One region of the Paenibacillus sp. FSL R5-0701 genome, then DNA from elsewhere that is predicted to be linked to it. Evidence: riboswitches for the same ligand, from Rfam matches in the RefSeq annotation. Region 1 holds a riboswitch; the other holds the start of a gene.
What was found. Region 1 has a riboswitch for cyclic di-AMP ahead of MKZ13_RS10625 (C40 family peptidase). Riboswitches for the same ligand answer to the same signal wherever they lie in the genome.
Positions count from the first base shown of each region.

Region 2: linked by a shared signal. The riboswitch ahead of MKZ13_RS00150 (ubiquitin-like domain-containing protein) and the one ahead of MKZ13_RS10625 (C40 family peptidase) in region 1 are both predicted to bind cyclic di-AMP.

Region 1 is NZ_CP150230.1:2,263,200-2,268,401, forward strand. Features, by position in the region: gene MKZ13_RS10600 (hypothetical protein) at 1-353, opposite strand, end outside; gene MKZ13_RS10605 (xanthine phosphoribosyltransferase) at 558-1,139, shown strand; gene MKZ13_RS10610 (hypothetical protein) at 1,237-1,566, shown strand; gene MKZ13_RS10615 (hypothetical protein) at 1,686-1,904, shown strand; gene MKZ13_RS10620 (carboxymuconolactone decarboxylase family protein) at 2,047-2,376, shown strand; gene MKZ13_RS10625 (C40 family peptidase) at 2,450-2,914, opposite strand; cyclic di-AMP (ydaO/yuaA leader) riboswitch at 2,920-3,051, opposite strand; gene pelA (pectate lyase) at 3,471-4,433, shown strand; tRNA gene MKZ13_RS10635 (tRNA-Leu) at 4,611-4,694, shown strand; gene MKZ13_RS10640 (carbohydrate-binding protein) at 4,841-5,202, opposite strand, start outside.
Region 2 is NZ_CP150230.1:31,097-36,298, forward strand. Features, by position in the region: gene MKZ13_RS00140 (HD domain-containing protein) at 1-567, shown strand, start outside; gene MKZ13_RS00145 (TatD family hydrolase) at 901-1,671, shown strand; cyclic di-AMP (ydaO/yuaA leader) riboswitch at 1,913-2,166, shown strand; gene MKZ13_RS00150 (ubiquitin-like domain-containing protein) at 2,440-3,624, shown strand; gene rnmV (ribonuclease M5) at 3,780-4,325, shown strand; gene rsmA (16S rRNA (adenine(1518)-N(6)/adenine(1519)-N(6))-dimethyltransferase RsmA) at 4,330-5,202, shown strand, end outside.

The DNA.
Region 1 (5,202 bases):
TGATAATGCAAACCCAGATGTTCGACAAAAACGGAGCCTGCTCCGGCAAGCATGACACTGTTCACGCCAATGAGAATGAGAAGGGTCACCCAGGTGATCCATTTGCCCGCCTTATGGCCGAATAAATGTTTGTTCAGATCCTCATAAGAGCGGGACCCGGTATCGTGAGCGATCAGCATCATTTTGGTACCTAACCAGACAAAGAGCATGGTGGATAAGCCTATGGTGATGGTGGCCCATTTGCCATACTGGGTAAAAAACTGCAAAATTTCCTGCCCTGTAGCGAAGCCGGCTCCGACAACCGTTCCGATGTATGTAAATGCGATCTGCAGCACCCGAAATGCCTGTTTCATGTGTTTCCCCTCTCAGGCCCCTGTATAGTTTGGACATGCGGGTACCATGGTAGAAGGTATGCTTGACCCACCAAACTCATGACAATCGATAGTGAGCTTTGTCTTGAATTGTGTCTCAAGGACAGCGCCCAGGCAATTTCGCTTGAACTTATAGATAGATATATGATACTTTTACCTCATAGGATAGGCTTGGGAGGTCAAATCATGGAATTATTGAAACAACGAATTTTGCAAGAAGGTGTGGTTATCTCGGATCAAGTATTAAAGCTGGATGGTCTGTTGAACCACCAGATTGATCCTGCATTAACGATGGAGATGGGACGTGAGTTTGCTGCCCGTTTTCGTGAAAGTGGAGTAACTCGGGTAATCACGGTAGAATCCTCAGGGATACCGGTTGCTTTTGCAGCGGCCTATGAACTTGGGGTGCCCCTTGTATTCGCCCGTCGCAAAAAAACACTTCTGGCTGATCCTGATGCTTACTGTGAACGTGTACCGTCCTTTACCAAAGGAATTGTAACTGACATTATGGTATCTCGCGAGTTCATTCATGAGAATGACCGCATTTTGTTCATTGATGATATTATTGCCAATGGAGATGCCGCTCGTGGCGTCATCAAAATTATCGAGCGTTCTGGCGCGGAACTCGTCGGATTCGGCGTTGTGGTCGAGAAAAGTTTCCAGGCAGGGGCACGCACGATTCGTGAACAGGGTATTCCGGTGGAAGCCTTGGTACGCATTCGTTCCCTGAACGATGGAACAGTACAATTTGACGATAACGAAATGTGACATTTTAAAGGAATAGGGCCTATTTTTTGAACTATGCCTTTGCATGACCGCCGATTTCATTTATAATGGGGTTATGTTAGGGAGAGGAGGCAACACCATGGGGAACCAACCGGCAACAGAACAATTTTTTAATGATAAGCTGGCGGAATCGAAAGTTCATTTTGAACGTGCCCTGGATTGTAAACATACGGAATTCGATGACCTTTATCCCTATATGATTGAACATCCTCAATTTTTCTGGTACAAACGCTATGTTGCCTGGTCAGAATTACTGACGATTGTAGGCTTGTGCGAAGAGTTGTCCTTCTCTTGGAAAGAACAATTTACACCGCATCAAGTGGAGTACCTTGAAGAACGTGTGATGTCCGCCAAAGTGCTTGATTTTTGGTTCGAGAAGAACGACAGCAAAGAGCACGCGCAGCGGTAACTTTCAGTCGGGACATAATTTCGAATGACATGACAGTCCAATACAGTCACGTGAGACCTAAATGACTTTTCATTTAGGTCTCTTTTTGTAAATAAATTTGAAATATAGGAGCCATGAAGATGATTAGTGATACAGAATTGGACGCCCTGCGTCTGTCAGGTGAGAAAGTTAGAGTCGTACGGGACGAGCTGGAATCGAACGACGTGAAGGGGATTGTGGTTGCCTGGGATGGCGAGCAGGTACTTATCCGTCGTCAGAATCGACGTGTCGTTAAGCTGGACCGAGGTTACAGCTATCAGCTGTTCAGCGAGCCGCGCCAGAGTCCACTTAGTGAGTAACAGCTTATAATTATAGCAGTGGCCATGCGCGTTAAATGTTTGGAATTACCATGATTTCTTGGCATAATTGGCTCACTCGGGAGAGAAGATAGGTACAGTGAGGAAGATCTGTAACTATAGCCGAGAGGGTGTGCTACAAGCCATGACATTGATGAATGATAAAGTTCATGCCTACAAGGATCAGATTGGAGCATTAAGCGATGTGCTGCCAGGTGTGGTGAAGTCGTATCATGAGTTTACCGGAGAATGTTTCCAACCTGGCGTGATTGATGCGAAGACAAAACAGCTAATTGCCCTTGGGATTGGATTGTTTGCCAACAATGAGGTATGTACCTTCTACCATGTAGAAGAAGCCCGTGCCAAGGGTGCAACAGATCAGGAGATTATGGAGACCGTTGCGGTGGCCGGAGCTGTTGGAGGAGGACATGCCCTGTCTCAGGGTGCGATGCGAGTGCAGAAGGCGCTGCATTAGTAAGCAATGCAACATACATTTTTAAGTGCAAAAAAGGCATCCGGTTAATAACCGATGCCTTTTTGTATGTGAATCACATTTTACCTAGCATTTTATCATACATAAACTGTCCAGTTACCCGACGTGCTGTTACATAACGATCATTGAAGTATGGATTCGATAACTTCGTGATGCTTACACCTTTACTGCTGGAGGCATGAGCGAATTGTCCGCCGCCGATATATACACCTGTATGTGAAATGCCTTTGCCTGTTGTATTAAAGAACACCAGATCACCTGTCCGAACATTGCTCTTGGATACGGGAGTACCTGCTTTGGCTTGCTGCTGCGAAGTACGTGGTAATTCAATGCTGTATTTGTTGAAAAGATATCTCATAAAACCAGAACAGTCGAAGCCGGCTACAGTTGTGCCACCCCATTTGTAAGGAATACCTGTCATGTTGTTCACTACGGAGTTGATACTGCTTGCCTCTGTGCTTGTTGCCCCGGATGTAAATAATACAGCTGCTCCAAAAATGGAGATAATCAGTTTTTTCAAAATCAATGTTCTCCCTTCGATGCCTACGGAGTTAGCTAAGGGTTCGGTAGAAGGTTCCCTATATTTCCTATGTATAAGAATAATTCACCCAAATTGGTTCCCCCGTTTTCAAACATGAAACTCGGCAATGAATAATTAAGTTTTTGTAACTATTTGAAACTATATTGCATAAATGCGTAATTGTCAAACCCATTTAAAACCCTTCGTAATACCTCAATGTTAGCGGAATTAAGGTTTTTATATGAAAGAAGGGATCAAGTTTGGGTATCATTCATGACAAAAACGTCATTATTGGTTCGTTTAAGACGAATTTGGATAAATAAATAGGTTTGTCATGAGTTAAAAGAACTATTCCGTTATGTAGAATTAGAGAGATTATATTCATTAAGTTGCATATATTGACAAAAAGCGATTTTTTGCATATTATCTGAGTATCCAATCCACATATTGGATTAAAATTGATTTTATTATGCGATAAATACAAATAAAGGAGGTTTAGAGACGAGTATCATAGGTAAAGTAGAAGTGGAAGATTTATAAAAACGAACATAGGAGAGTGTTACATTTGAAAGCGAAGAAAATAATTACTTTTGTCCTGGCATGTACAATGGTGTTTTCGGCAGTTGGAATGGCAGTTCTCCCTGTAGGGATGGTATCTGCTGCGGATGCATCGGGTACGACAGCGAGTATTTCTGATATTTTGAAGAACCAGCTGCCGGATGGAGGTTGGAGAAAAGATTATAAACAGACAAGTGGAGAGTGGGCAAAGTCCACGATAGACAACAAGGCTACATACTCAGAAATTAGAAGATTGGCGAAGGAATTTAAAAAGACGAATGATCCGCGTTACTCCACAGCTGCAATCAAAGGAATTAACTTTTTGATCAACATGCAGTATTCAAACGGCGGATGGCCACAAGTTTACCAAAGCTCCGGATACCACAAGCACATCACTTACAATGATGATGCCATGATTAATGTAATGATCATGCTGGATGAAGTAGCGGCACGCAAAGGTGATTTCTCTTTTATCGACAGCATACTTGCTAACCGCAGTAAAAATTCAGTTGCCAAAGGTGTGGAGGCGATTTTGAATACACAGGTCGTTTCAGGTGGTAAGCTCACAGCATGGGGACAACAACATGATTCCAGCTCCCTTAAACCAGCGAGCGCAAGAATCTACGAAGTGCCATCGCTGACAGCTGGAGAGAGTGTAACGATTGTTAAATTTCTGAAAACCAGACCTGCTAACGCTAAAATTACTGCATCCATTAAAGGAGCGGAGGCTTGGTTTAACAAAGTGAAAATTACGGGTTACAAGTATGAAAGAGCTAATGGAGATAGTAAAATTATCGCTGATTCCAAAGCTGCACCAATTTGGGCACGCTTCTATGAGATAGGGACGGATAAACCAATCTTTATTGGTCGTGATGGGGTAGTAAAATACAAATTAAGTGATATTGATAAAGAAAGAAGAGGCGGTTATGCATGGTATGGTAACTGGCCTTCCAAGCTGTAATTTGATGTATGCTTCCGTTTTAATGAACCAAACTATTAGCAGCAGTTAAAGGTAAAGCCTGAAAACGACATGGACGTCTGGTTCGGGCTTTATTGTTATTATTTTCAGTGTTGACATGATAGATTCCACATGATATATTATCTCTTGTCGCCGATATTGATCACGGAGATACAATATGCGGTCGTGGCGGAATTGGCAGACGCGCACGGTTCAGGTCCGTGTGGGCTAACCCCCGTGGAGGTTCGAGTCCTCTCGACCGCATCTAATAAAAAGACTCCTTAAGCTAACGCTTAAGGAGTCTTTTTTTGCATTTTTTGATATAAAACTAACTTTAGACTTGAGTATCCAAGAGGTTAGTGCTTAGCTGCACGTACAGCAAATGGTCTTCCATCAGCCATATGGAACGTTTATTGCGCTGCGGTAACATTAACGCTGTCAATATTCGGTCCTTCCGATCCAGTGGTGACCACTTTCAATGTATTGGTCCCCGTGTTCATGGGGACCTGTATTGTTTTTTCAACCCAAGTGGACCAGCTTCCCGTAGCTAGAAAGGGCTCGTTGCTGATGACTTTGGTTCCGTTCACAAAGATGTCGAGGTTCCGAGTGCCGCTTTCCAGCGCATAACGAAACTTTACGTTTTTGGTACCTGTTGTCGTGTTATTAATGCCGTTCCATTGAATGGCCGAACCAGTCATCGCATTGAAGTTAACATACCCGGAGCCAGTGTAACCGGGGTAGATTGTTTCAATGGTAGCTTCCGTAAGTGACG
Region 2 (5,202 bases), 2.2 Mb from region 1:
AGTTCTGAAATTATATTGCGGCAAATATTCAAGCGAGCGAAAACACTCATACAACATGGTTTTCAATTCCGCTTCATGATTGATCCACTCCCTCAACTATTTGAAGGGGAATTATCCGTAGATGAATATTTGCAGTTGGATGAAGCATTAATTCAGACGGCATTTACGCAGTGGCGCAAGGAGGACGATACTGTTCTGAGTGAGTTATGCGAACGTTTTATGGATCGCAAGTTATATAAGTATGTAGAGCTTGAACAGGTCGACTTGACAATGATGGAAGAGATTCGGGAAGCTTTTGTACAGGCTGGCCTCGATCCCGAATATGATCTTGAAATTGATTTTCCTTCGGATAATCCGTATGATGTGTTTCGTCCGGATGAATCCACAGATAAGCAGATTCTTCTTCTGGATCGACAGGACAATTTACGTGAGTTGTCAGAAGTATCTGACATTGTCCGTTCCATCAGTGGGCTTCACCGAGGGAAACATCATTTGTATTACCCGCAAAACAAGGTGGATGCGATTATTCACGAATTACCGTCACATATACGCCCCTATTTCTTGTAATCGTGTGGGTATAATCCGATGAAGAATTTTGATATCAAAACACTTTCCAAAAGAGCTATTTTCCATGATACAGTAATCTGCTTTAATGGGGAGTATATGTAGATCGACATAATTTTGTAAATGCAAGTTGGTAGAATGAGCCTAATCAGCAATATATAGATCAGAATATCTGTATATCTTCTATATATTGTAGTTGTGAAGAAACAAACGTGATGATGTAATACACAGATTACCCAAAATGTTTTATGTACGAGTCATTAAATTATTGGATTTTACAAATTGAATTTTCAAAAAGAAGATAGTCGTTATTTCGACATGAAGGGAGATACAGACATGATGCTGTTCGACACACATACACATCTGGATGCACCACAATTCGACGAGGACCGCGAGGACATGATTCAGCGTGCTGTGGATGCAGGAGTTGGTCGCATGATCAACATTGGCTTTAACCGGGAGACGATTCCAACCACAATGAAACTCGCTGAAACATATGATTTTATATATGCAGCTGTAGGGTGGCATCCCGTAGATGCGATCACAATGCAGGAGGGCGATTTGGAGTGGATTGCATCTTTATGCAAGCATGAAAAAGTGGTTGCGATTGGTGAGATTGGATTGGATTATCACTGGGACACTTCACCAAAGGAAATACAGCATCGCGTATTACGACAACAAATTGCTTTGGCGCGTGAAGTGAAGATGCCGATTGTCATCCATAATCGGGATGCACATGAGGATATTATAAGAATTTTGCGTGAAGAGAAAGCTGGTGAGGTTGGTGGTGTGATGCACTCCTTCTCAGGCAGCTGGGAAACGGCAAAAAATTGTCTCGATATGGGCTTCCATCTCTCCTTCGGAGGACCAATCACATTCAAAAATGCAAAGCAGCCCAAAGAGGTGCTGGAGAAGGTTCCTATGGACCGGTTTTTCATTGAAACAGATGCTCCATATTTGACACCTCACCCTTATCGTGGGAAGCGAAATGAGACAGCGCATGTACGTCTGGTTGCAGAGGCAGCTGCGGAAATTAAAGGCATTTCGGTGGAGGAAATTGCTGCAATAACAACCAAAAATGCCATGGAACGATTTGGAATTCGTTAAAAAAACGAGTAAATGAGGTGAAAAAGGCAGGTAAGCGGAGTTAATTTGCCCTTTGATCCAAATAAATCAAGAATATTACAATATTTTAACCAAATATTCAGAAAAACGTACTTGATCAACGCTTTACAACATGCATCAAAACAGGATATCATCTTTTCAGTGAATTGTTGTGCGGAAAATTGGACAGATGTTCGGGGGATGAACAAAGGGACACTTTCCGATGAAACAACATTACTTTCATGAATCAGTCTCGCTGAGTCTCCGTTAACGGAGAGCGGGGGAACCAATAGGGCTTAAACATCGGTGTATTTGGCCGATGCGCAACGTTCGCTGACCCAAAAGCAGCGAAGGGAACTGCGAAGCCGTATTTGATTTCTTCTTTGGGTCTCGGGGTGAATTCAAGGGCGTCCGCCATGAGCGGGTGACCCAAGATAGGGCGGCTCTCTTTCGCCCGAACCCGACAGCTAACCTCGCAAGCGGAAAAAGAGAGGCAACCTCGTGCATGAATTTCCGATATTCAAAATCATTCGGAAGCCACGAAAGAGTTCCTCTTACACTCTTTCTTTGGCTTTTTTGTTTTTGAATAAAAGAAATATTGTCATCATACGGTAGGTATTCAGGAGGATGACATCATGTTGCGAAGATTGATTCATGGTGCAGAACCGGATTATGTTGGTCCAATCTGTGTTCTGTAGAAAATTTGGTATAGTCACGTCAAAGACATCATGCATTACTTTAGACGGCGAGGCTATGAAGGAGGACGGAGAAGTGGGCACATTCCAACCAGAAGAGACCCATGAGTCACGATCATCCAGTAAGTCTTTCGCGTTGCGGTGGAAGCATGAGAACATGCGTCAAATGGCATTGATCGCGATTTTCTCAATTGCGCTTACAATCATGATCTTGTTAGTCGTTTACGGTCAGGCCGGGAAACAAATTTCGCTGGTTATTGATGGCAAAGCTCAGGTGGTAGAGACTCGTACAGGAATGCTTCAGGAAATGCTGGAGGAGCAGTCGATCACAGTCAGCCCTCACGATAAGGTATCCATGTCCATGAATGGGGCGATTACAGATGGAGACCGAATCGTTATTGAGCGGGCCGTTCCAGTTAACATTACGGCAGACGGAGACACCAAGACTCTGTATACAACCGATTCATCGGTAGAAGATGCAATTCAAAAATCAGGTATTCAAGTTGAAAGTAATGATAAAGTGTATCCGGCGCTCGGAACTGCGATCAAAGCGGAGATGAAGATCCGTGTAGTGCGCGTAACAAAGCGTACAGTGGAAGTAGAGCAACCGATCGCTTACAAAGTTATTAAAACGGCTGACCCTAGCTTGTACAAAGGGGATAACCGTGTCGTTGTAAACGGCAAAGAAGGCACACTTGTACAGCATATCGAAAAGGTATTTCAGGATGGAGAATTGGTCTCCAAAAAAATGGTCGGCAAATCTGTCGCGAATAATCGTGTAGATAAAGTGATCGCTGTCGGCACCAAAGCAAAACCGGTCGTGAAAGAACCTGAGATTCAGACCGTATCGGCTCAAACTTCAACAACCAAAAAGGCTACAACAACGAACTCGAAGAAAACATCTGCCTCGGGCAGCAAAGTGATTACCGTATCCGGGACTTCTTTTAAATACTCCAAAGTACTTAAAAATGTATCCATGACTGCCTACTCTTCCGAAGAGCCTGGCATTGGTACAAAAACAGCTTCCGGTACTCGTGTAACGGAAGGTCGCACCATTGCGGTTGATCCCAAAGTCATTCCAATTGGCTGGTGGGTATATATCGAAGGTCTGGGATTCCGTCGTGCAGAAGATACAGGCGGTGCCATTAAAGGCAACAAAATTGATGTATATTATGACAGTGTGAAGCATGCCCTGAATTTTGGACGTAAGAAAGGCAAGACGGTCTACGTGATCGGTCCGGTGAAGCCGGAAGCGAACTAAAATCGTTTTACTTTGAAATGGGAATGCTATAAAATAGTTGCATGAATGGTTCATGCGGAATATGCGGCGGAGGAGTCTGAATTCAGTCTCCCCCGCCGTTTGGCAGAGAAGAGGATATTCCTCTTCTTTTTGCGTTAGAAAGGAAGAAATGGAACATGATAAAAGAAGTCATTGTGGTGGAAGGCCGTGACGATACGGTAGCTATCCGTCGGGCCGTTGAAGCCGATACAATAGAAACAGGTGGATCAGCAATCAACCAACGCATTCTGAAGCGAATTGCGCTTGCTCAGGAGAGACGGGGAGTCATTGTACTGACAGATCCGGATCATGCTGGCGAACGCATTCGTAAAATTATTGCAAACAAGGTGCCTGGCTGCAAACATGCCTTCATTCCGGAAGCCGATGCAACGCGTAAAGGGGACATTGGGGTGGAGAATGCCTCACCTGAAGCGATCCGTCATGCTCTGGCGCGCGTACATACTTCATACGAAGGTGCTCCGAGCCTGATCGATTGGGAGGACCTGATCGCGGCAGGACTTATCGTGCATCCGCAGGCTGCTGCACGTCGCATGGAGATGGGCAATCTGCTGGGCATCGGTTATTGTAACGGTAAGCAGTTCCACAAACGTCTCAGTGTATTTCAGATTACACGGGAAGAGTTCTCTACAGCATTAGCGCAAATTGAACGTGAAGGAATGTGAGCATATGAAGGATATGGAAGAGACGATAGAAATTGCAACGCCCAAACGAACCAAAGAGATTATTCAAAGACACGGATTCTCATTCAAGAAAAGTCTGGGTCAGAACTTTCTGATCGATCAAAATATACTGAACAAAATCGTTAATGCAGCCGACCTGGACGAGTCCAAGGGCGCGTTAGAGATCGGGCCGGGTATTGGAGCCCTTACGGAGCGACTGGCTCGGGTAGCAGGTCCTGTCACAGCCGTAGAGATTGATCAGCGCTTGATCCCAATCCTGGGAGAAGTGATGCAGCCTTATTCGAATGTACGTGTTCATCATGGGGATGTGTTGAAGCTTGATCTGGCTGAATTGTTTAATACGGATTTTGCATCCGTGGACAAAGTCAGTGTCGTGGCTAACCTGCCTTATTATGTAACGACTCCAATCATGATGAAACTGTTGGAAGAGAAGCTGCCGGTAGACAGTATTGTTGTCATGATCCAAAAAGAAGTGGCTGAACGCATGGCTGCTGCACCAGGATCAAAAGACTACGGCAGTCTGAGCATCGCAGTTCAGTACTACAGTATGCCGGAGCTTGTGTGTATTGTGCCGCCTACGGTCTTCATTCCGCAACCTAATGTGGAATCAGCTGTCATTAAGCTGAAAGTGCGTGAGCAACCACCAGTGGAGATTCCGGATGAAGCACACTACTTCGAAGTGGTACAGGCTTCTTTTGCCCAACGGAGAAAAACAATCTCAAACAACTTGAAGGCACGTTTCTTCACAAAGGAGAACCGGGAACAGGCAGACATTCTGCTGGAGCAGGCAGGTATTCAACCGTCCCGACGTGGAGAGACGTTGAGTCTGCAAGAGTATGCCACACTCAGCACCGTAATG